DNA from 3 places in the Kitasatospora sp. NPDC059462 genome. Region 2 is predicted to be linked to each of the others. Evidence: riboswitches for the same ligand, from Rfam matches in the RefSeq annotation. Region 2 holds a riboswitch; each other region holds the start of a gene.

Region 1 (6,801 bases), on a different contig from region 2:
CGGCACGGCGGTGGTGCGCACCTCGCCGTCCTGGGCGGCGAGGTCGCCGTGGGTGGCGACCACCCGCAGCCGCTCCACGCCGTCCTGGCTGAGCGCGGCGGTGCCGGTGGACAGCGAGCGGCCGGTGCGGATCACCTCCGTGCGCACGGTGGCCGGGCCGGGGGTGGCGGCGGAGAGGTAGTAGCCGCTGATCGAGACCGGGTCGGCGTGGCCGGCGCTCTCCGGGCGGGCGGTGTGCGCGAGCGTGAGCGCATGGCCGGCCACGGCCAGCAGCAGTCCGCCGTTGACGCCGCCGCCGATCTGCCAGCCGGCGCCGAGTTCACCGTCGTAGCGGCCGGGCTCGTCCGGGTGCGGGGAGAGCGCGATGCCCTGGTCGAACTCGCTGCGGATCGCCGTGGTCATGGAGGTGGCCTGCCCTTCGCTGCGGGGTCGCCGGCGGGCACGGGGCCGCCGGCGCGCCGGGTTACTGGCGAGTAGAGGCCACCATACGCCGACCGGGTGAACACGCACGACGGCCGCCGGACCGTTTCCGGTCCGGCGGCCGTGGTGCACGCCGTGCGCAGGGGTCAGCGGCGGATGCCGGGCTTCAGCTCCAGGAAGCGGGCCAGCAGGCCGTTGACGAACGCCGGGGAGTCGTCGGTGGAGTACTCCTTGGCGATCTCCACGGCCTCGTCCAGGACGACCGCGTCGGGGACGCGGTCCTCCCAGATCAGCTCGTACGCGCCGAGCCGCAGGACGTTGCGGTCCGCGATCGGCATCCGGTCGAGCGTCCAGCCGACCGCGTACTGCGAGATCAGCTCGTCGATCCGGCGGGCGTGCTGGACGTAACCCTCGACCAGCTCCATGGTGTACTCGCCGACCTGCGGGGTGCCCTCGTCAGGCTTGGGCTCCCGGGCCCGGGCCACCCAGTCGGCGAGGACCGTCAGCGGGTCGACCCCGCGGTGGTCGGCCTCGAACAGGATCTGGAAGGCTCGCGTGCGGGCCTTGGTGCGTGCGGACGACACGGACTTACTTCACCCGGCCGAGGTAGCTGCCGTCGCGGGTGTCGACCTTGACCTTCTCGCCGGTGGTGATGAACAGCGGCACCTGGATCTCGGCGCCGGTCTCCAGCGTCGCCGGCTTGGTGCCACCGGTGGAGCGGTCGCCCTGGACGCCCGGCTCGGTCTCGGCGATGACCAGCTCGACGGCGGCCGGGAGCTCGATGTAGAGCACCGAACCCTCGTTGACGGCGACGAGCGCGTCGAAGCCCTCCAGCAGGTACTTGGCGGCGTCGCCGACGACGACCGGCTCGATGGCCAGCTGGTCGTAGGTGTCCATGTCCATGAACACGAAGTTCTCGCCGTCCTTGTACGAGAACTGCATGGTGCGCTTGTCGACGTTGGCGGTCTCGACCTTGGTGCCCGCGTTGAAGGTCTTGTCGACGACCTTGCCCGTCAGGACCTCCTTGAGCTTGGTACGCACGAAGGCCGGGCCCTTGCCGGGCTTGACGTGCTGGAACTCGACGACGGACCAGAGCTTGCCGCCCTCCAGCTTGAGGACCATGCCGTTCTTGAGATCGTTCGTGGAAGCCACGGGCGCACTTACTCCTGGATATAGCTGTCAAGGAACCAAGGGACGCGTCCTGTGGCACACCTGCGTCACAGGGCGAGGAGCTCCTTGGTGGTGATGGTGAGCAGCTCGGGCCCGCCCTCGTCCAGGGGGCGCACCACGAGCGTGTCCTCGATCCGGACCCCGCCCCGCCCCGGGAGGTGGACCCCCGGGCCGACGGTGACCGGTACGCGGCTGTCCAGTTTACCCATGTCCGTGGGGCCGAGGCGCGGGGCCTCCCGGATCTCCAGGCCGATGCCGTGGCCGATCGGGTGCACGGAGCCCTCGGTGTGCCCGGCCGCCCCCAGGATCTCCCGCGCAGCCCGGTCGGGTACGCACAGCTCGACCCCCGGCCCGAGCGCCTCCCGCCCGGCCCGCTGGGCGCGGAACACCAGCCGGTGCAGCTCGACCTGCCAGGGCGCGGGGGCCGCTCCGATCACGAAGGTGCGGGCGGTGGACACCCCGTAGCCGCGGTACTGCGCGCCGAGCACCACGGTCAGGAAGTCGCCCTCCTCCACCCGCCGGTCGGTGGGCTGGTGCGCCGGCTGGCCGGAGTGGCTGCCGGTGCCGACCGAGACCGGGAAGGCCGCCCGGTCGGCGCCGTGGTCGATCATCCGGCGCTCCAGCTCCATCGCCAGGTGCCGTTCGGTGCGCCCGACCAGGATCGACTCCAGCAGCTCGCCGAGCGCCTGGTCGGCGATCTCGGCGGCGATCCGCAGGTCGGCGATCTCGTGCTCGTCCTTGACCACCCGCAGCCGCTCGACCGCCTGGCCGACGTCCGCCAGCCGCACCCCCTCGGCCAGCCCGGCCACCGCCCGGTGCCGGGCGACCGTCAGGTCGTGCTCCTCCACCGCCAGCCCGGCCGCCCCCAGCCGCGCCGCGGCGGCCGCCGCGGCCAGCGCGGTGTCGGAACCGGCGGCCACCGGCAGCCGGGTGACGTCGGGGGCGATCAGGTGCTCGCCGGTGTCGTCCGGCGGCAGGTCGTCCGGCAGCGCGAGCAGCACCCGGTCCCGGGTCAGCAGCAGGCTCGCCCCGCACGGCGGGCAGCCGGTCAGGTACCGCACGTTCGCCGCCCGGGTGATCAGCGCCGCGTCGGCCCCGGAGGCACCGCAGTGCTCCCGCAACCGCTCCCGGCGGCCCGCGTACGCATCAGCCATGCGTCGAGCCTACGAACCCGGCCCCCGATCCGCCCGCCGAACGCCCCCACCCGGGCAGCCCCGGCCGCCCGCCCGGGCCGCTACTCCGCGGCCTTCGGGCTCCACTTCCGCTCCACCCCGGCCAGCCGCCAGTAGGCGATGGCGGCGGCCCAGACCACCACGAACAGGGCGACGATCGCGTAGCCGACGTTGTCCAGCGAGATGTCCGCGATCCAGCCGCTCACCGGGTCGGTGAGGTCCAGCTTCTCGTGCAGCACGCCGACCAGCTCGATGGTGCCGATGACGAAGGCCACCGCGATGGACAGCCCGGTGATCGTCAGGTTGTAGTACACCTTCCGCACCGGGTTGGAGAACGCCCACTGGTAGGCGAAGTTCATGAAAGTGCCGTCCAGCGTGTCGAACAGGCTCATCCCGGCCGCGAACAGCAGCGGCAGGCAGACGATCGCGTACCACGGCAGGCCGGAGGCCGCGCCCGAGCCGGCCATCACCATCAGGGTGACCTCGGTCGCGGTGTCGAAGCCCAGGCCCAGCACCATGCCGACCGGGAACATCTGCCCGGGCCGGGTGATCGAGCGGGTCGCCCGGTTCAGCACCCGGGCCATCAGGCCGCGCGCGTTCAGGTGCGCCTCCAGCTCGGCCTCGTCGAACCGGCCGGCGCGCATCGAGCGGAACACCCTGAGGATGCCGAACAGCGCCGCCAGGTTCAGCGCGCCGATCAGGTACAGGAAGACGCCGGAGGCCGAGGTGCCGACCATGCCCAGCCACTGGTGGGTGGACGACTCGTCGTCCATCAGCGTGTTGGCCAGCTGCGCGCCGCCCGCCACCAGGGCGGCCATCAGCACCACCATCGAGGAGTGCCCGAGCGCGAACCAGAAGCCCACCGAGACCGGGCGCTTGCCGTCCGCCATCAGCTTGCGGGTGGTGTTGTCGATCACCGCGATGTGGTCGGCGTCGAAGGCGTGGCGCATGCCGAGGGTGTAGGCGGTGATGCCCAGGCCCACCCCGAAGACCTGGGTGCCCACCTCGTACTTCTCCGGCGCCACCAGGAAGATCAACGTGCCGAACGCCACCACGTGCATGGCGAGGATCACGCCCAGCAGCCCGGCGGTGCGCAGGGTGTCCTCCCGGCGCCAGCGGAAGGCGGGCAGGGCGGCGGGCGACGCCGCGGCGGCGGCGGTTTCGGGCAGGGTCATCTGCGGATCACGCTCCAGCACCTCGTGGAATGACTTCGTGAGATGCCGCGGCCGGTCTCCTGGCTTACGGGGCTCCCGTACCCGCCTTCCCAAGCGCGCGAGGCGCCCAGTGGCGTCGTGGGTACGGACACTCTCCCCCGATCACAGTGGCGAGGGCCGCTCCGGACTGGGACCCCTGAGGGTCCGTCACCGGTCTTCCCGAGCACCACGGCGGGGAACACCGTAGGGGCCCGGGGCGACCCATGCAAGGCTGCGCACCTACGCAGGTGTTCAGGATCACAACCTCCCGCCTGCCAGAATGGGCCGTATGCATCTCGTACCGGCCGACCGCGCGGGCCACCGCACCATCGACGGCCACCGGGTCTGCGAGGCCATCGCCGCGATCGGCGACACCGCCCACGTCCGCTCCTGGGCCGACCGCTTCGCCCTGCTCGCCGACCCCGGCAGGCTCGCCCTCCTGCTCGCCCTGCACCGCACCGGCCCCCTCGCCGTCACCGACCTCGCCGTCGCCACCGGCATGCGCGACCCCGCCGTCTCCCAGGCCCTGCGCCTCCTGCGCACCGCCGGCGTGGTGGCCGGCGAGAAGGAGGGCCGCGTCGTGCGCTACCGGCTCGTGGACGCCACCCTGCGCCCCCTCCTCGACCAATGCGCCGGCGACACCCCCGCCATAGCAGCCGGCTGACCGCCGGGCGGCTCGCTCAGCGCCCCCGCAGCTCCCCCAGCCGGGCACGGTTGCGGTCGGCCAGGGCCTCGTCGCCCAGCTCCTCCGCCAGTTCGACGAGCAGCGCCCGCGCCGTCCCCTCCTTCGCCGGCTGGCCCAGCTCGCGGGCCCGCCCGGCGCTCCGCTCCGCCGCGGCGGCCGCCGCCGCGGGCCGGTGCAGCGCTCGCTCGGCCCGGGCCTCGACCAGCGGAAGCCGCATCAGCATCGGGGCGTCGCCCTCCTGCTCGGCCAGCTCGGTCGCGTCCCGCAGCACGGTCAGCGCCTCCTCCGGCCGCCCGGCGGCCACCAGGGCCTGGGCGAGGTTGTAGCTCTGCACCACCACCCCGTGCGGGTCGCCAGCGTTGGCCTCCCGGGCCAGGGTGAACAGCTCGACGGCCCGCTCCGGCCGCCCGTCGGCCAGGCAGAGCAGGCCGTCCGTCTCCCACAGCACACCGGCCAGCCGCGGCTCGTCCACCTCCGGCAACAGGGCCGCGGCGGCCGCCAACTGCTCCGCGGCGAGCGGGTACTCGGCGCGCTCGCAGTAGGCACGCCCGAGCTGGTTGCGCATCCGGATCTCGGCGTCCGGCCGGCCGTCCCGCCGGGCCGCCTCGACGCCGAGCAGGTGGCTCTCCACCCAGTCCCCGTAGTGCTTGCGCCCGTGGTAGAGCGGCCAGAGCGACTCGCAGAGCCGCCACACCTCGCCGTGCCACCGCTGCTCTGCGGCGGAACGGACGGCGCCCAGCAGATTGGCCCGCTCGCTCTGCAGCCACTCCAGCGCGTCCGGTGCCGACCCGAAGCCGGGCAGCACCGCGCCGTCCCCTCCGACCGCCGCGCCCTCATCGCCCTGGAGCCGCAAACGGTCCCCGATCGCCCGGTCGGCGAGCGCCGCACGGCCGCGGTAGTAGGCGACGATCCGGGCCAGCAGGTCCAGCCGGCCGGGCAGTTCGCGGACCACCCCGGCCGCGTGCAGCCGGACCAGGTCGTGGGCGCGGTAGCGGCGCTCCGGCCCCTCGTCCGCGACGTCGTCCAGCAGGTGCGCCGAGCGCAGGTCCGCCAGACCGTCCGCGACCCGCGGCACCCCCACGGCCTCCGCCAGTTCGGCCGAGACCAGCGGGCCGGGATTGACGCCCAGGAGGCAGTAGAGCCGACGGGTGTGCTCGGGCAACCGCCGGTGAACGGTGTCCAGAACGTCCCCCACGGCGCCCTCCTCATTGCTCAGTGACGACAACCTGCGCTCCTTGTCCGTCAGTTCGTCCAGCACCCGGTCCACCCGCAGTTCCTCGCGGTCCAGCAGCCGGTACCCCACGGCGTTCAGCGCCAACGGAAGGCCGCCGCAGAGCTCGACCAGCCGTGCCAGCTCCGCGTCCGTCCCGCGGCCCGGGCCCAGCCAGCCGCGGACCAGCGTGCTCCCGGCCGCGGTCGGGAGCGGGTCGAGGCGCACCACCTCGGCGCCGTCCAGGGCGAGGCCGGGCAGCCGCCGCCTCCCGGCGGCCACCACGAGCCCGGTGGCGGGCAGCAGCGCCCGGACCTCGGCGGCGTGCTCGACGTTGTCCAGGAAGACCAGCACACGGCGCCCCGCGGCCGTCGTGGTGCGGAAGGCCGCCGCCCGTTCTGCCGGTGCGTCCGGCACGGACGGGAGCCCGAAACCGCGCAGGAAGCCGCCGAGCACCTCGCCGAGGTCCACCCCGCCGGGATGCCGGTGGACGGCGAGGTCCGCATAGAGCTGGCCACCCGCGAAATGCACCGCGGACCGGGCCGCGAACTGGGCCACGAGCTCGGTCTTGCCGACACCGCCGAGGCCGCTGAGCGCCACGACGGCCGGGCGGACGTCGTCCAGCCGGCCCAGCACCGCCTCCAGCCGGGCGAACTCGCCGTCGCGGTTGACGAACGCCCGGCGCGGGCCGCGGATCTGGCGCGGGACCACGATTCCGGGCGCCGCCGCCATGACGACCGTGCCGGCCTGGACCACCGTGCCGTGGACCGTGCCCGACACGGTGTTGACCGTCCGGTGGACCTCCGTCATCCGCGCGCTCCCTCCGACCGGCCCGGCTGCCCCGGGCCAAGCCTACGGGCGGAGTTGATGGTGGGTCAGGTGGTCGGGCGGGGTGGTTGGCAGGTGGGGCACCAGAAGAGGTTGCGGGAGGCGTGTTCCTCGGTGCGGATG
Region 2 (6,801 bases):
CCTCCGCGATCGACATGCCGACCAGCAGCACGGCGCTGCGGCGGGCAGATTCCGGGAGCGGGGAGGTCATGGCGTCGTCCTTTCGGGGAGCAGTCCGTTCCACCGGATGTGCGGTCGGTCGTGCCGGGGGTGGCGTTCCACGGTGGCGTCGACGCCGTAGACGTGCGCGATCATGGGCGAGGTGAGCACCTCCGGGCCGGGCCCGTGGGCGACCAGCCGGCCGTCGAGCAGGACGGCGATGTCGTCGCAGTAGGCGGCGGCGAGTTCGAGGTCGTGCAGCGCGGCCACCGTGGTGATGCCGAGGCCGCGGACGGTGTCGAGGAAGCCGAGTTGGTGGCGCAGGTCGAGGTGGTTGGTGGGTTCGTCGAGCAGCAGCACGCCGGGCTCCTGCACCAGCGCCCGCGCGAGCTGGACCCGTTGGCGCTCGCCGCCCGACAGCGTCGGCCAGGACCGGTCGAGCAGGTGGCCGACGTCGGCCGCGGCGACGGCGTCGGCGAACACCGCCCGCTCGTGGGCGTCGGCCGCGGTGTTCGCCGGGACGGGCCAGCGGCTGCGGTGCGGGGTGCGGCCGAGGTCGATGACCTGGCGGACCGGCAGCGACAGCCGGGTGTCCGCCTGCTGCTCCATGAAGGCCACCTGGCGCGCCCGTCGGCGGGCGGTGAGCGCGTGGAGGTCCTCGCCGTCCAGGAGGACCCGCCCGCCGCTCGGCCGGGTCAGTCCGGCGACCGCGCGCAGCAGGGTGGTCTTCCCCGCGCCGTTGGGCCCGAGCAGGCCGGTGACCCGGCCGGGGGCGAACGCGAGCGAGACCGCGTCCAGCAGGGTGGCTCCGCCGATGCGCACCCGAAGGCCCTCGGCACGGAGCTCGACGGGGGGTGTCGCCGTCACTGTCCGCTCCCGTCGGCCCGGCCCTGGCGCCACAGCAGCCAGGCGAAGAAGGGTGCTCCGAGCCCGGCCGTGATGATGCCGACGGGGAGCTCCCGGTCGGGGAGGACCGAGCGCGCCACGATGTCGCTGCCGACCAGGAGGGACGCGCCCACCAGCGCCGACACGGGCAGCAGGACGGCGTGGCGCGGTCCGCAGACGAGCCGGACCACGTGCGGCACGACCAGGCCGAGGAACCCGATCACGCCGGTCTGGGCGACCAGGCACGCGGTCACCAGCGCGGCGGTGGCGACGAGGACCCAGCGGGTGCGCTCGACGTGGACGCCGAGGGAGCGGGCGGCGGTCTCGCCGAAGGCGAAGGCGTCCAGGTCGCGGGCCGAGGAGGCGAGGACCGTGATGCCGATCAGCGCGACCGCGGTCAGGAGGACGGCGGTGGGCCACCGCACGCCGGCGACCGAGCCCAGCGTCCACTCCATGACGCCGCGCGCCGCGTTGCGGTCCCCGAGGACCAGCACGACGAACGAGGTGTAGGCCCCGCACATCTGGCCCACGGCGATGCCGGCGAGCACGGTCCGGGTGGTCGGCAGCGTCCGGGTGCGCGCGGCGGCCAGGGCCAGCACGACGACGGCCGCGAGCAGGGCACCGGCGAACGCGGCGACCGCCACCGCGCCGGTGCCCACGGCGCCGGACACGCCGACGCCGAGGACGATCACGGTGACGGCGCCGGCGGCGGCCCCGTCCGAGATCCCGAGCAGGAAGGGATCGGCCAGGTCGTTGCCGGTGAGGGTCTGCAGCACGGCGCCGCAGACCGCGAGTCCGGCGCCGGTGGCGGCCGCTCCCAGGACCCGGGGCAGCCGCAGCTGCCAGACGATCTGGTCGTCCAGCAGCGTCACGGGCGGGTCGCCCAGTCCGAGACGGCGCACCACGACCTCGAACACCGTCCGGACCGGCTCGTGCTGCGAGCCGACGGCCAGACCGAGGAGCACGGTGGTCAGGAGCAGGGCGGCGGCGACGGCCAGGGCCGCCGCCGTGCGGCCCGGACCGGCGGGCCGCACGGCGGGGCGGGGTGCGGCGGTCATGAACCCGGGCGCAGCAGGCCCAGCCCGGCCGACACCCGGGCGGCGCCGTCGGCGAGCAGCACGCCGGGCGTCGACTCCGAGAACGGCACCACCACGAAGGCCTTGCGCTGCACGGCGGTGAGCCTGCTCAGCACCGGGTCGTTCTCCAGGTAGTCGATCTTGGACCGGGCGGTGTCCCAGTCGGCGTCCGCGAGCACGATGGCGTCCGGATCCGCGGCGACGACCTTCTCCCAGCTCACGCTCTGCCAGCTGCCGGGCAGGTCCGCGAAGACGTTGCGGGCGCCCACGGCGTCGAGCACCAGCTGCGGCCCGCCGTGGCCGGCGCCGACGTACGGCGCCTTGGTGTCCGAGTCGAACCACAGGACCTTCAGGTCCTTGCCCGCGGCCGTCGCCCTGAACCCGGCCAGCTGGTCCTCCTGCTGCCGCTGGAGCGCGGCCGCCCGCTCCGGGACGCCGAACACCCTGGCGACGTCGTTCAGTTCGCCCCACATCGCCTGCCAGGTCGTCGGCGGCACCTGGCTCTTGTCCGCGCAGCCGAACGGGGACAGGTACGACGGCATGCCCTGGCCGCGCAGTTCCTCCCGGCTTCCCGCGACCTTGTCGGTGAACGCGCTGGAGTAGGAGGCGTACAGGAAGTCGGGACGGGCCGCGAGGAGCTTCTCCTTCGTCGGGTAGTCCTCGGAGAGCACCGGAACGGAGTCGTAGGCCGCCTTCCATTTCTCCGGGACGGCGTTGTCGAGGTAGGCGGTACCGGCCATCCGGGACTCCAGGCCGAGGGCCAGGGCGACCTCGGTGGCCCCCTGGTTGAGCGTCACCAGCCGCTCGGGCGGGGCGCCGGCCGTCACGGTCGTCCCGCAGTTGACCAGGCTGACCGGCGCAGCGCTTCCGCCCGTCGCCGTGGACGCGACGGGCGCGGGGGCGCCCGTGCAGGCGCCGAGCACGCCGGTGAACAGGACGGCCGCGACCGCCCGGCCGGCACGTACCCGACCTGCGGGGCGTGCGGAACGTATGGACGCAAACGGGTACGGCAAAGCGCGGGGCACGTGTTCTCCAAAACCCTCGTGGAACATGTCGCGCCGTGGCCGGTCTCCTGGCTTCCGCATCGACGCACCGCAGCCGACCTTCCCGGGGGGCTCTTCGAGCCGTCCCAGTGGCCCTGACCGCTGGCGGAGCCGGTCAGCGAGGGCCGCGGTACTCCGCGGCAACAGTGGCGAGGGCCGCACCGGACTCGAACCGGTTTCCCGAACACCACGGCGATGGCAAGGTATCAGGCGTGGTCAGGTCGGTGCCGACCGGCTGCCCGAGGACACCGCCCGGGCGCCGGCCGCGCAGCGCCCCCACGCCCACGTGCCGACCACCCCCTCCGCGCGCCTTCGCGCTGCCGCTGCTGCGCGAGGCCGGCCTGACGCTCTCCACCGACCTGCACAACCGGGACGGCGTCAACACCCGCCACGAGCCGCTCGCCCACGCGGCGGACCTCGTCCTCGTCTCGACGACGGCCCTCGCGGATCCCGGGCGGACCATGCGCCGGATCGTCGAGCGCGGCCGGGCCCGGACGGTCGTCGCCTCGGCGGCCGGCGACGCCGTCGGCCGTGACGGACTCCTCGCCCGCGCCGCGGCACTCGACGCAGCGGACGGCGGAAGCCCATGACGGACGCAGCGCGCGGCCACGACGTGCGCGCCCTCGGTGGTGGCCGGTGCCGGGGGCCAGGGGAGGGTGGTGACGTCGCGGGCCGCGGTGCGGGCCGCACCCGCCGGGCGAGATCGTCGGCCGGGTCGTTGTCGTGGCAGCGCGGCGCGGTGTCCGTCGGGGGCGGGACGGTCGCGACCGCCGGCGGTGGGAGCAGGCGGACGGCTCCGTAAGGTGCCGTTGAGCGGCAGGGGTCCGCCCCTGCCGGCCGAGCGGCCGCACGCGGCGCGCTCGACCCGTTCACCGCCGGACGCGGATCGCCGAGGCCCGCCGAGCTCACCCGAACGGTGCGCCGGCGGGCCGAAGGCGACTTGGCGTCAGAAGGGGTTCCGCCCGGGTCACGTCACCGGCAGACAGACGGCGTAGACCATGTAGGAGCCGCTGGTGCTTGCCGAGTTGTTGAAGGACACCGTCCACATGTTCGCGGCGGACGGGTAGGACTCGTACAGCTGGACCGTGAGGTTGTTGCCGCCGAGGGGCGTCCGCAGCCCACCGCCCGTGATGACGGTACCTGCCGGACAGGCCGTGGTTCCCGTGTTGAGTCCGGAGGTCAGGGTGTGGGTCGTCTGGATGATCTGGGTCGGGAGGGTCGGCCCCGCAGGTCCGACAGGGCCGACCGGACCGGCCGGTCCCTGCGGTCCTGCCGGGCCCTGAGGTCCGGGAGGTCCCGGAGGGCCCGGCTTCCCGGACGAGCAGCTGTGCGGGCAGCCGCCCCCTCACCGGTGGTCGGTCTCGTCACCGGCCTCCGCCTGGGGTGTCACGAATCCGGTCAGCAGTGTGGCGGCCAGCACCGGCAGGGCGACGTTCCGCAGCAGGGTCAGGTGTTTCCGTCGCAATCCATCCTCCGTGAGTTCCTCGAATTCCGATCCCGTTCGTACACCGCACATGGCGGTGGCCGGGGCGCAATACTCATGTGAACACGCCTGAGAAGGCCGCGCGAGCAAGGAGATCCCTCTGGGGAATCGACCGAACCCGAGAAGCTGACACGGTGTCCGATGGGTCCGGGGACGTCGTACCAGCGGCTCGCCGGCGGACCGCCATTGACTCGCTGACGGTGGGTCGATCTGCGGCGACCTCCGTCATCGGCGGCCACCCGTTCCCGGTTCTCCTGAGATGCGGGAGGAGCTCGCGGGGACTACGCCGGGCGGTCATCGGCATGGGGATGTGATCGGTTTTCCTGCCGGACGGCCTTTCCCGCCCACCGGATTTCCACGCACTCGACCGGTGTGTCCTGGTGCTGTGCAAACGGCGCCGAGCCGCATCCCGCCGGACCGGTCCGACGTCGGCCGACCTCGGCATGCCGACCCTCGGCCCGCCACCGGATGCGGGCACACCCATCCGCCGACCAGGGTCACCGCCCGTCGGCACGGCACGGCACGGCACGGCACGGCAAGGCACCGCGCCGCCCGGCCGGGCAGCCGCGGCCTCTGACCGGGCTCCGACAAACTCGCTGTCCGGCGGCCGGAGCCCCGTGATACACAACCGTCGTGCAAAAAATCTTGGAGTTCCCCGAGGTCCTGCGGCTGATCGAGGACCGCTCGGCCGCGTTCCGCGCCGCGATCGCGTCCGCCCCCGACCTCGACGTCCAGGTCCCCGGCTGCCCGGAGTGGACGCTGCGCGAACTGGCGCAGCACCTCGGCGACGGCCGCCGCCGTCAGGCCGCCGTCGTCGCGGCGGGCCCGGGTGCCGAGCCCCCGGCGAGGACGGACCCGAAGGGCGCCCCGACCGCGCCCCGCGACCGGGAGGCCCTGGACGCCTGGCTCGCCGAGTCGACCGAGCTCATGCTCGCCGCGCTGCGCGAGGCCGGCCCGGACCGCGGCTGCTGGACGTGGTGGGGCCGCTCGCAGGCCCCGGAGACCAGCGGAGCCCTGGCCCGGCACCAGATCCAGGAGATCGCCGTCCACACCTACGACGTCCGGCTCACCCTGGGCGCCGCACAGCCGCTGCCGACGGACGTCGCGGTCGAGGGCGTCGACGAGTTCCTGACGACCGTCTCGGCGACGACCGTCCCGTGGCCGTTCAAGCCGGCGACCATCGACCTGCACGCGACCGAGGGCGGCTCCTGGCGCCTGACCCTCGACGCCGACGGCGTGCGCTGCGACGACCTCGCCGCCGACGCGGAGCCGGGCGACCTGGTGATGCGAGGCGCAGCGAGCGACCTGGTCCTGTACTTCTACGACCGCATCCCGCTCGACCGCCTGGACAACACCGGCGACACCGAGCCGATGGAGCAGCTCGCGGAGTGGGACCCGAACGCGTAGCGCGCGGGACGCGTCGGCCGGTGGTGCCCGCGCTCCTGCGGGCGCCACCGGGCCGACGGCGCCCGGTGCGGGGCCGTCACGGGGACAGCCACTCGCCGAAGAGGGGCGCGAGGCCGTTGCCGCCCTCCGCGCACGCGAACGTCCCCGGGCAGCACCGTTCCCACCCGGTGGGCGTGGCCAGCAGGGTCAGCCGCGACCACCGGGTCGCGGAGGGGGAGGACCGGTGGAGCCGGAGCCCGAGCTCCGGCACCGTCACGTCGTCGGCGGTCGGGGAGGAGGGGCGGGCCGATCCCGGCAGGACGGAGACGACGTCCGCGGCGGGGTGCCCGAACAGGTCCACGCCGTCCCAGACCACGGGGTGCTCCCCCCTCGGGCCCGGGCGCGCGCCGGCCTCGACGATCACCTGGACGAGGCCGTCGGCGCGGCCCGGACCGCCGCCGGCGACGGTCAGGGCGAGATCACCGAAGACCCCGACCGTGTTCCAGGCCGGGTCGAAGAGGATTCCGGCGAGCCACGCGTCGTGGGCGTCCCGCAGCGATGCGAAGTCGGCGCGGGCCGGCGCCGCGCACTGTCGCGCCCGGTGGCTCCCGGGCGTCGCCGCGAGCATCGCGGAGGCCTCCTGGGGCGTCGTCCCGAACCCGAGCGTCCCGGCCCCGTCCGGCAGGGTGACGCCGGTCCCCGGCAGCAGTTCCAGCATCGGGCCATTGTGCCCGGCGACCGCGCGAGACCGGCCGGTGGCTAGGATGCCCCCCTGAATCACTCCGGCCGCGGTGGACGCCGATCCGGGCGCCGCCTGTTCCCGTGACGGGCCGGCACCACAGGAAGGCGGAACGTCTCGCATGAAGGCCCTTGAGCACGCCCACTTCGGGCACGTGGAGACCGGTGCGCT
Region 3 (6,801 bases), on a different contig from region 2:
GTGCTCACCTTCCTGCAGCAGGGCGGCGCGCTGCTGCTGGCCCTCTACCTGCTGCTGGGCATCGGCGAGTTCGCCGTCTGGGGGCCGCTGTACCGGCGGCGCTGCGAGCCGGGCGTCGGACGGCGCGCCGCACTCGGGTACGGGCTCGCGCTGGCCCTGTACGCCGCCACCACCTATCTGGTCGCCGTCCGCGCGGCCTGGCGGGTGCTGTGCCGGCGCAACTCCTGGCACAAGACCGCCCGGGTCGCCACCGCGCCCGCCCCGGCCGTCACCCCGGCCCCGGCCGCTGCCCCCGCCGTCGTCGGCGAGCCGGCGGCATGAGCGTCCGGCGCCCGGCCCGCGCCCCGCCCCCGGCCCCCGCCCCGCCCGACGACCGCACCCGGTCCTGCCTGCCGGACCGTTCCCGATCGTCCTCGGCCGTCCCCCTCTCCCGTCCCCCGAAAGGCACCACCACCATGACCTCTCGTCGCACCCGGACCCGCACCCGCCTGCTCGCGGGCGCCGCCGCCACCGCCGCGCTGGTCTGCACCGCCGGCCCGGCCTGGGCCGCCCTCCCCGCCCCCGAGGCCAAGGCCTACGTCGTCTCCGCCGACGCCGTCGCCGGGATGGTGGCCGTCGCCCCGACGCCCGCCTCCGCCTACCCCTCGGGCGGCACCAGCACCCTGGCCGGCATCAGCGTCGGCCCCTTCGCCAGCAACGCGCTGCTCACCTCCACGACCTCGGGCGACCCGCAGGCCGGCACCTCGGGCGCCTCCGCCACGATCGACTCGCTCGGCGTCGACCTGGGCGTCGCCACCGTCTCGCTCACCGGCGTCAACTCGACCTGCACCGCGACCCCGGCCGGCGCCACCGGCTCCGGCGTCATCGCGGGGGGCAGCGTCAAGCTGCCGCTCCTGCCCGCGATCAACCTTCAGGCCGGCGCCGGGCCCAACACCGGGATCGACATCCCCGGGGTCGGCACCATCCTCCTCAACGAGCAGCGCACCGACGCCAACGGCATACTCAGCGCCAACGCCGTGCGGATCAGCCTGCTGCCGATCCTCAACGCCGCCGACCTGGTCATCGGCCACGCCGAGTGCGGCGGTGCCGCGCCCGCCGAGGCCGTGCCGATGGTCAACCCCCAGGTCGCCGCCGTCGGCGGAGCCGCGGCCCTGGCCACCGCCGCCGGGGTCTTCCTGCTGCGCCGCCGCACCACCACCGGCTGATCCCCGCCGGGGTGCCCCGGACCGGGGCACCCCGGCCTCCTTCCCCGCCTGCCTCCCGGCCTCCTCCGTCAGGCCGGACGGAGGTCGAAGCGCCAGTCGTTGCCGCGCATCGGCCGGCCCGGCGGGTACTCGAACTCCCGCACGCCCAGCAGCTCGAAGCCCGTGCCCCGGCACACCGCGTTGGACGCGGCGTTGTCCACCGAGGGGAAGGCGTGCAGGTACCGGTGGAGCCCGGCGGCCCGGGCCTCGGCCACCACCGCCCGGGTGGCGGCCTTCGCCACGCCCCGGCCCTGGAAGGCCGGCAGCACCGTCCAGCCGGTCTCGTACACCGGCCCGCCCTCCCACGTGCGCTCCCAGAACCCGATGCTGCCCGCCGCCGCGCCGTCCGGCAGCACGATCCGGAACATCCGCCCCGCGGCGGCGGGCCGGGCACTGAGGTCGACGTAGCGACGGTGACGGCGGGCCACCTGCCCCCCGCTCTCCGGGCCGCCGAGGTGCGCCATCAACTCCGGCGCGTTGAGGGCGGACAGCAGCGCGGCGTCCGCCTCGGACCAGGGCTCCAGGCGTACGGCGGTGACGTGATCGTCCATGGGCGTACGGTAGACGGCCCCACCGACAACCGCCCCACCGGCCGCCGCAGGCGGGGGACGGGACGGGGCCTAGCCGGCGGCCGGGCTGAGCCGGACCGGCAGGGACCGCAGGGCGTTCACGATGAACGACTCCTGCGGGAGCAGCCCCTCCGGCGGCAGCGCGAGTTCGACGTCGGGGAAGGCGCCGAACAGGGCGCTCAGCGCCTCCTCGGCCTCCATCGTGCCGAGCACCGCGCCCAAGCAGTAGTGCCGGCCGTGGCCGAAGGCCAGATGGGTCTTGTCGGACCGGGTGAGGTCGAACTCCTCCGGCCGGTCGGGGTGCAGGGCCGGATCCCGCCCGGCCGCGCCGAAGGCGAACAGGACCGGCTCGCCGGCCCGGATCAGCACGCCCTCGCCGAGGTCGATGTCCGCGGCGGCGAAGTACATCGGCAGGTGCATCACCGGCGCCTCCAGGCGCAGCGACTCCTCGATGGCGTCGCGCCAGGTCGCCGCGCCGGAGCGGATCAGCGCCAGCTGCCCGGGGTGCGAGAGCAGCAGCGCCACCGTGTGGTCGATGAGGTTGACGGCGGTCTCCGACCCGGCGCCGATCATCAGGATCAGGGTGGAGACCAGCTCCGACTCGCTGAGCCGGGACCCGTGGGCGTCACGGGTGGCGATCAGCTCGCTGGTCATGTCGTCGCCCGGCGCCGCCCGCTTGGTGGCGGCGAGGCGGGCCATGGCGGCGAACAGGTCGTCGAGGACGCCCTTGGCGTGCTCGGGGGTGGCGTCGGTCGCCAGGACGCCGTCCACCACCCGGCGCACCTCCGCCCGCTGCTCCTCGGGGACGCCGAACAGGTCGCAGATCAGCGTGGTCGGCAACGGGTAGGAGAGGCCGGTGTGCAGGTCGACGGTCGCGCCGGGCGCGGCGCCGCGCAGCGCGTCGACCAGGGCGGCGGCGATCGCCCGCACCCGGGGCCGCAGCGCCTCCACCCGGCGCGGGCCGAACGAGGGCGCGGTGAGGGTGCGCAGCCGGAGGTGGTCCGCACCGTCGCTGGTGAACATCGACTCCACCGCGACCCAGCTGGCCAGCGGCCAGTCGGGGCCGACCCGGCCGTCGATCCAGTCGGGCCAGTGGTGGCGGGCGTTCTTGGCGAGCCGGGGGTCGGTGAGCAGCTTCCGGGCGACGTCGGCCCGGGTCACCGACCAGGCCTGGACGCGGCCGGGGAGCTCGACCCGGACGGCTGGGCCGTGGGAGCGCAGATGGGCGGCCTCGGCGTGCAGGGCGGTGCCGCGGGTGTCGAGGACGTGGGTGTAGGGGCAGCGGGGTTCCATGGGCCCTCCTGGAAGGGGAGCGGCGGTCGGAAACGGTCGGCCGATGGTGACCGTACGACCGACCGGGCGGCGGCGGAAGGGCGCTTGTCACCGTGCCGCGCGCCCGGGGGCGCCGCCCCCGAGGGCCGGGCACCACGCGTTCGCCCGTCCCGGCCGGCTCCGGACGCCCCGGACGCGGTACGGGGGGCGTCACGGAATTCCGTGACGGGGCCGCCGTCCTGCGTCTACGCTGACCGTGCAGCTGGTTCGCCCTGCCCGCCAGGCAGGCGCGTCGTAAGAGGGAACCCGGTGACGCCTTTCGACTGGCCAGTCCGGGACTGCCCCGCAGCGGTGAGCGGGAACGACCGCCGTCATACGCACTGGGCCCGAGCGGCCCGGGAAGCGACGGCCAGTAGGTGTCCGCCCTTTCGGGGGCGGGCGTGCCCGCGAGTCCGAAGACCTGCCCGCTGTCCGCGCGCGACCGATCGCGCGCGGCCATCCCGGTGACCTCGTGGGCGGGTCGGCGTGCACACGGAGCCGCGTAGGCGCCTCCGTCCGGTACGTCATCCCTTCGCGCCCTCGTCCCGTCACCGGGCACCGAGGATCAAGACTCGCGAAGGAGAGTCCCTTGACAGCGAAGTCCGCAGCCGCGGCCACCCTGGCCACCGTCCACGGCTACCCCCGGCAGGGCCGGAACCGGGAGCTCAAGAAGGCGGTCGAGGGCTACTGGAAGGGCACCGTCACCGCCGACGCCCTGCACGCCACCGCCGCCCGACTGCGCCGGGAGAACTGGACGCAGCTCGCCGGGGCGGGCGTGCGCGAACTCCCCACCGGCGACTTCTCGCTCTACGACCACGTGCTCGACACCACCGTCGCCGTCGGCGCCGTCCCCGCCCGCCACCGGGCCGCCGTCGACGCCGACCCGCTCGACGGCTACTTCGCCATGGCGCGCGGCACCCAGGACGCCGCGCCGCTGGAGATGACCAAGTGGTTCGACACCAACTACCACTACCTCGTCCCCGAACTGGGGCCGGACACCGCCTTCACCGCCAACTCCGGCAAGGCGGTCGGCGAACTCGCCGAGGCGCTCGCCGCCGGCCACGAGGCCCGCCCGGTGCTGGTGGGCCCGGTCACCTACCTGCTGCTGGCCGAGCCCGCCCCCGGCGTCGCGGAGGACTTCCGGCCGCTCACCCTGCTGGACCGGCTGCTGCCCGTCTACGCCGAACTCCTCGCCGACCTGCACGCGGCCGGCGCGGACTGGGTGCAGCTGGACGAGCCCGCGCTCGTCCAGGACCGCACCCCGGCCGAACTGAACGCCGTCGCCCGCGCCTACCGCGAGCTCGGCGCCCGCACCGACCGGCCGAAGCTGCTGGTCGCGAGCTACTTCGACCGCCTCGGCGAGGCGCTTCCGGTGCTGGCCGCGGCGCCCGTGGAGGGGCTGGCACTGGACTTCACCGGGCCGGCCGCCGCCAATCTGGACGACCTCGCCGCCGCCGGCGGACTGCCCGGCAAGCGCCTGGTCGCGGGCGTCGTCGACGGCCGCAACATCTGGATCAACGACCTGGAGGCCTCGCTCGCCACCCTGGCCACCCTGCTCGGCCTGGCCGGCCACGTGGACGTGGCGCCGTCCTGCTCCCTGCTGCACGTGCCGGTCGACGCCACCGCCGAGCGGGACCTCGACCCGCAGCTCGCCCGCTGGCTCGCCTTCGCCCGGCAGAAGGCCGAGGAGACCGCGCTGCTCGCGCGCGGCCTGCGCGAGGGCACCGGCGCGATCGCCGCCGAACTCGCCGCCAACCGCGCCCACCTGGCCTCCCGGGCCGCCTCCCCGATCACCCGCGACCCCGCCGTGCGCGCCCGCACCGCCGCCGTCACCGCCGAGGACGCCCGCCGCACCCCGGCCCACCCCGGGCGCGCCGGGGCCCAGCGCGCCCGGCTCGGCCTTCCGCTGCTGCCCACCACCACGATCGGCTCCTTCCCGCAGACCGCCGAACTGCGGGCCGCCCGCGCCGACCTCACCGCCGGGCGGACCGACGCCGCCGCCTACCGGGCGCGGATGGAGGCCGAGGTCCGCGAGGTGATCGCCTTCCAGGAGAAGGCCGGGCTGGACGTCCTGGTGCACGGCGAGCCCGAACGCAACGACATGGTCCAGTACTTCGCCGAACAGCTCACCGGCTTCCTCGCCACCCGGCACGGCTGGGTGCAGTCCTACGGCACCCGCTACGTCCGCCCGCCGGTCCTTGCCGGGGACGTCTCCCGCCCGGGCCCGATGACGGTCGACTGGTTCCGCTACGCCCAGGGCCTCACCGACCGCCCGGTCAAGGGCATGCTCACCGGCCCGGTCACCATGCTCGCGTGGTCCTTCGTCCGCGACGACCAGCCGCTCGCCGACACCGCCCGCCAGGTCGCCCTGGCCCTGCGCGACGAGGTCGCCGACCTGGAGGCCGCCGGCGCCGCCGTCGTCCAGGTCGACGAACCCGCCCTGCGTGAGACCCTGCCGCTGCGCGCCGACGGCCGACCGGCCTACCTGGACTGGGCGACGGAGGCGTTCCGCCTCGCCACCTCCGGCGTCCGCGCCGACACCCAGATCCACACCCACATGTGCTACGCCGAGTTCGGCGCGATCATGACGGCCATCGACGACCTCGACGCGGACGTCATCTCCCTGGAGGCCACCCGCTCCCACATGCGGGTCGCCGGCGAACTCGCCGCCGCCGGGTACCCGCGCGAGGTCGGCCCCGGCGTGTGGGACATCCACTCCTCGCGCGTACCGAGCGCCGACGAGGCCGAGCGGCTGCTGCGCACCGGCCTGGCCGCGATCCCCGCCGAGCGGCTCTGGGTCAACCCCGACTGCGGCCTGAAGACCCGCGGCTGGCCGGAGACCCGCGCCTCCCTGGAGAACCTGGTCACCGCCGCCCGCCGCCTGCGCGGGGAACTCACGGGCTGACGCGGCCGCGGGCGCGCACACCCCGCGGTGCGCGCCCGCCCTTCCGGGGGTCGGCAAGGGCCCGGGGCTCTCGTGGCGGCGCCACGACGGGCGCTTCCGGCCGCGCCGCCGGTGGCGCGCGGGCCGCGCGGCGCCGCGGGCGGGTAGCCTGCCGGGGTGGCGGTCCACGGGTTCGGGGTGACGGAGTTCCAGCTGGTGCTGCTGCGCCGGATGGCGGACTTCCGGCCGGAGCCGGTCGAGGAGGCGCTGCGCCGGCTGGGGGCGACGCGCGCGGGCATGCGCGAGGCGAACAAGCGGTGGCAGGCGATGGTGCGCGCGCCGGGGTCCCCGTCCGGCGGGCGGCGCTGGACGGCCGTGCTCGGCGCGCCGGAGGCGGTGCTGCCGCGGCGCGTCGGGGACCTCGTCTGCACCGCACGGCAGTGGGCGCTGCCGCTCTGGCCCGACCTGCGCTTCGAGGTGCTCCTCGCGCCGGGCGGGGCGGAACTGAACGCCTGGCTGGTGCGGGCGCCGGGCAGCCGGCCGCCGGTGCTGCGCACGCTCGCCGATCTGACGCCGTGGAGCTGTGTGGTGGCCGACCTGGGCGCCGCGTTCCCGCCCGCCGTTGCGCGCGAGGGCAGCGCGCCCACCAGGTTCCGGCTGGACTTCACCGCGCCGGACACCGACGGCCGGCCGTGTGCCTGCACCGCGGACTTCACCTGGGGACTGCTCCAGGAGGTGCGTCCGGCCTGAGCCGCCGGTCCGGCCCGGCGGCTCGGCGCCGGTGCACCGTCCG

What was found. A riboswitch is a leader RNA that binds a small molecule or an ion and turns the genes downstream of it on or off. The one in region 2 is predicted to bind cobalamin.
Region 1: another riboswitch for cobalamin. It lies ahead of ACFXAM_RS25740 (HoxN/HupN/NixA family nickel/cobalt transporter); the one in region 2 lies ahead of ACFXAM_RS33945 (ABC transporter substrate-binding protein).
Region 3: another riboswitch for cobalamin. It lies ahead of metE (5-methyltetrahydropteroyltriglutamate--homocysteine S-methyltransferase); the one in region 2 lies ahead of ACFXAM_RS33945 (ABC transporter substrate-binding protein).

The regions. Positions count from the first base shown of each region.
Region 1 is NZ_JBHYUU010000116.1:19,166-25,966, forward strand. Features, by position in the region: gene ACFXAM_RS25720 (thioesterase family protein) at 1-402, opposite strand, end outside; gene nusB (transcription antitermination factor NusB) at 567-1,004, opposite strand; gene efp (elongation factor P) at 1,009-1,572, opposite strand; gene ACFXAM_RS25735 (M24 family metallopeptidase) at 1,638-2,744, opposite strand; gene ACFXAM_RS25740 (HoxN/HupN/NixA family nickel/cobalt transporter) at 2,825-3,937, opposite strand; cobalamin riboswitch at 3,969-4,162, opposite strand; gene ACFXAM_RS25745 (ArsR/SmtB family transcription factor) at 4,245-4,619, shown strand; gene ACFXAM_RS25750 (hypothetical protein) at 4,636-6,660, opposite strand; gene ACFXAM_RS25755 (Fpg/Nei family DNA glycosylase) at 6,726-6,801, opposite strand, start outside.
Region 2 is NZ_JBHYUU010000220.1:717-7,517, forward strand. Features, by position in the region: gene ACFXAM_RS33930 (ferredoxin) at 1-70, opposite strand, end outside; gene ACFXAM_RS33935 (ABC transporter ATP-binding protein) at 67-885, opposite strand; gene ACFXAM_RS33940 (FecCD family ABC transporter permease) at 882-1,961, opposite strand; gene ACFXAM_RS33945 (ABC transporter substrate-binding protein) at 1,958-2,806, opposite strand; cobalamin riboswitch at 3,024-3,229, opposite strand; gene ACFXAM_RS33950 (hypothetical protein) at 3,235-3,612, shown strand; gene ACFXAM_RS33955 (maleylpyruvate isomerase N-terminal domain-containing protein) at 5,139-5,912, shown strand; gene ACFXAM_RS33960 (hypothetical protein) at 5,989-6,609, opposite strand; gene ACFXAM_RS33965 (DUF2004 domain-containing protein) at 6,752-6,801, shown strand, end outside.
Region 3 is NZ_JBHYUU010000174.1:6,592-13,392, reverse strand. Features, by position in the region: gene ACFXAM_RS31205 (glycosyltransferase) at 1-321, shown strand, start outside; gene ACFXAM_RS31200 (choice-of-anchor P family protein) at 456-1,205, shown strand; gene ACFXAM_RS31195 (GNAT family N-acetyltransferase) at 1,274-1,795, opposite strand; gene ACFXAM_RS31190 (cytochrome P450) at 1,865-3,106, opposite strand; cobalamin riboswitch at 3,332-3,568, shown strand; gene metE (5-methyltetrahydropteroyltriglutamate--homocysteine S-methyltransferase) at 3,714-6,029, shown strand; gene ACFXAM_RS31180 (hypothetical protein) at 6,240-6,758, shown strand; gene ACFXAM_RS31175 (amidohydrolase) at 6,721-6,801, opposite strand, start outside.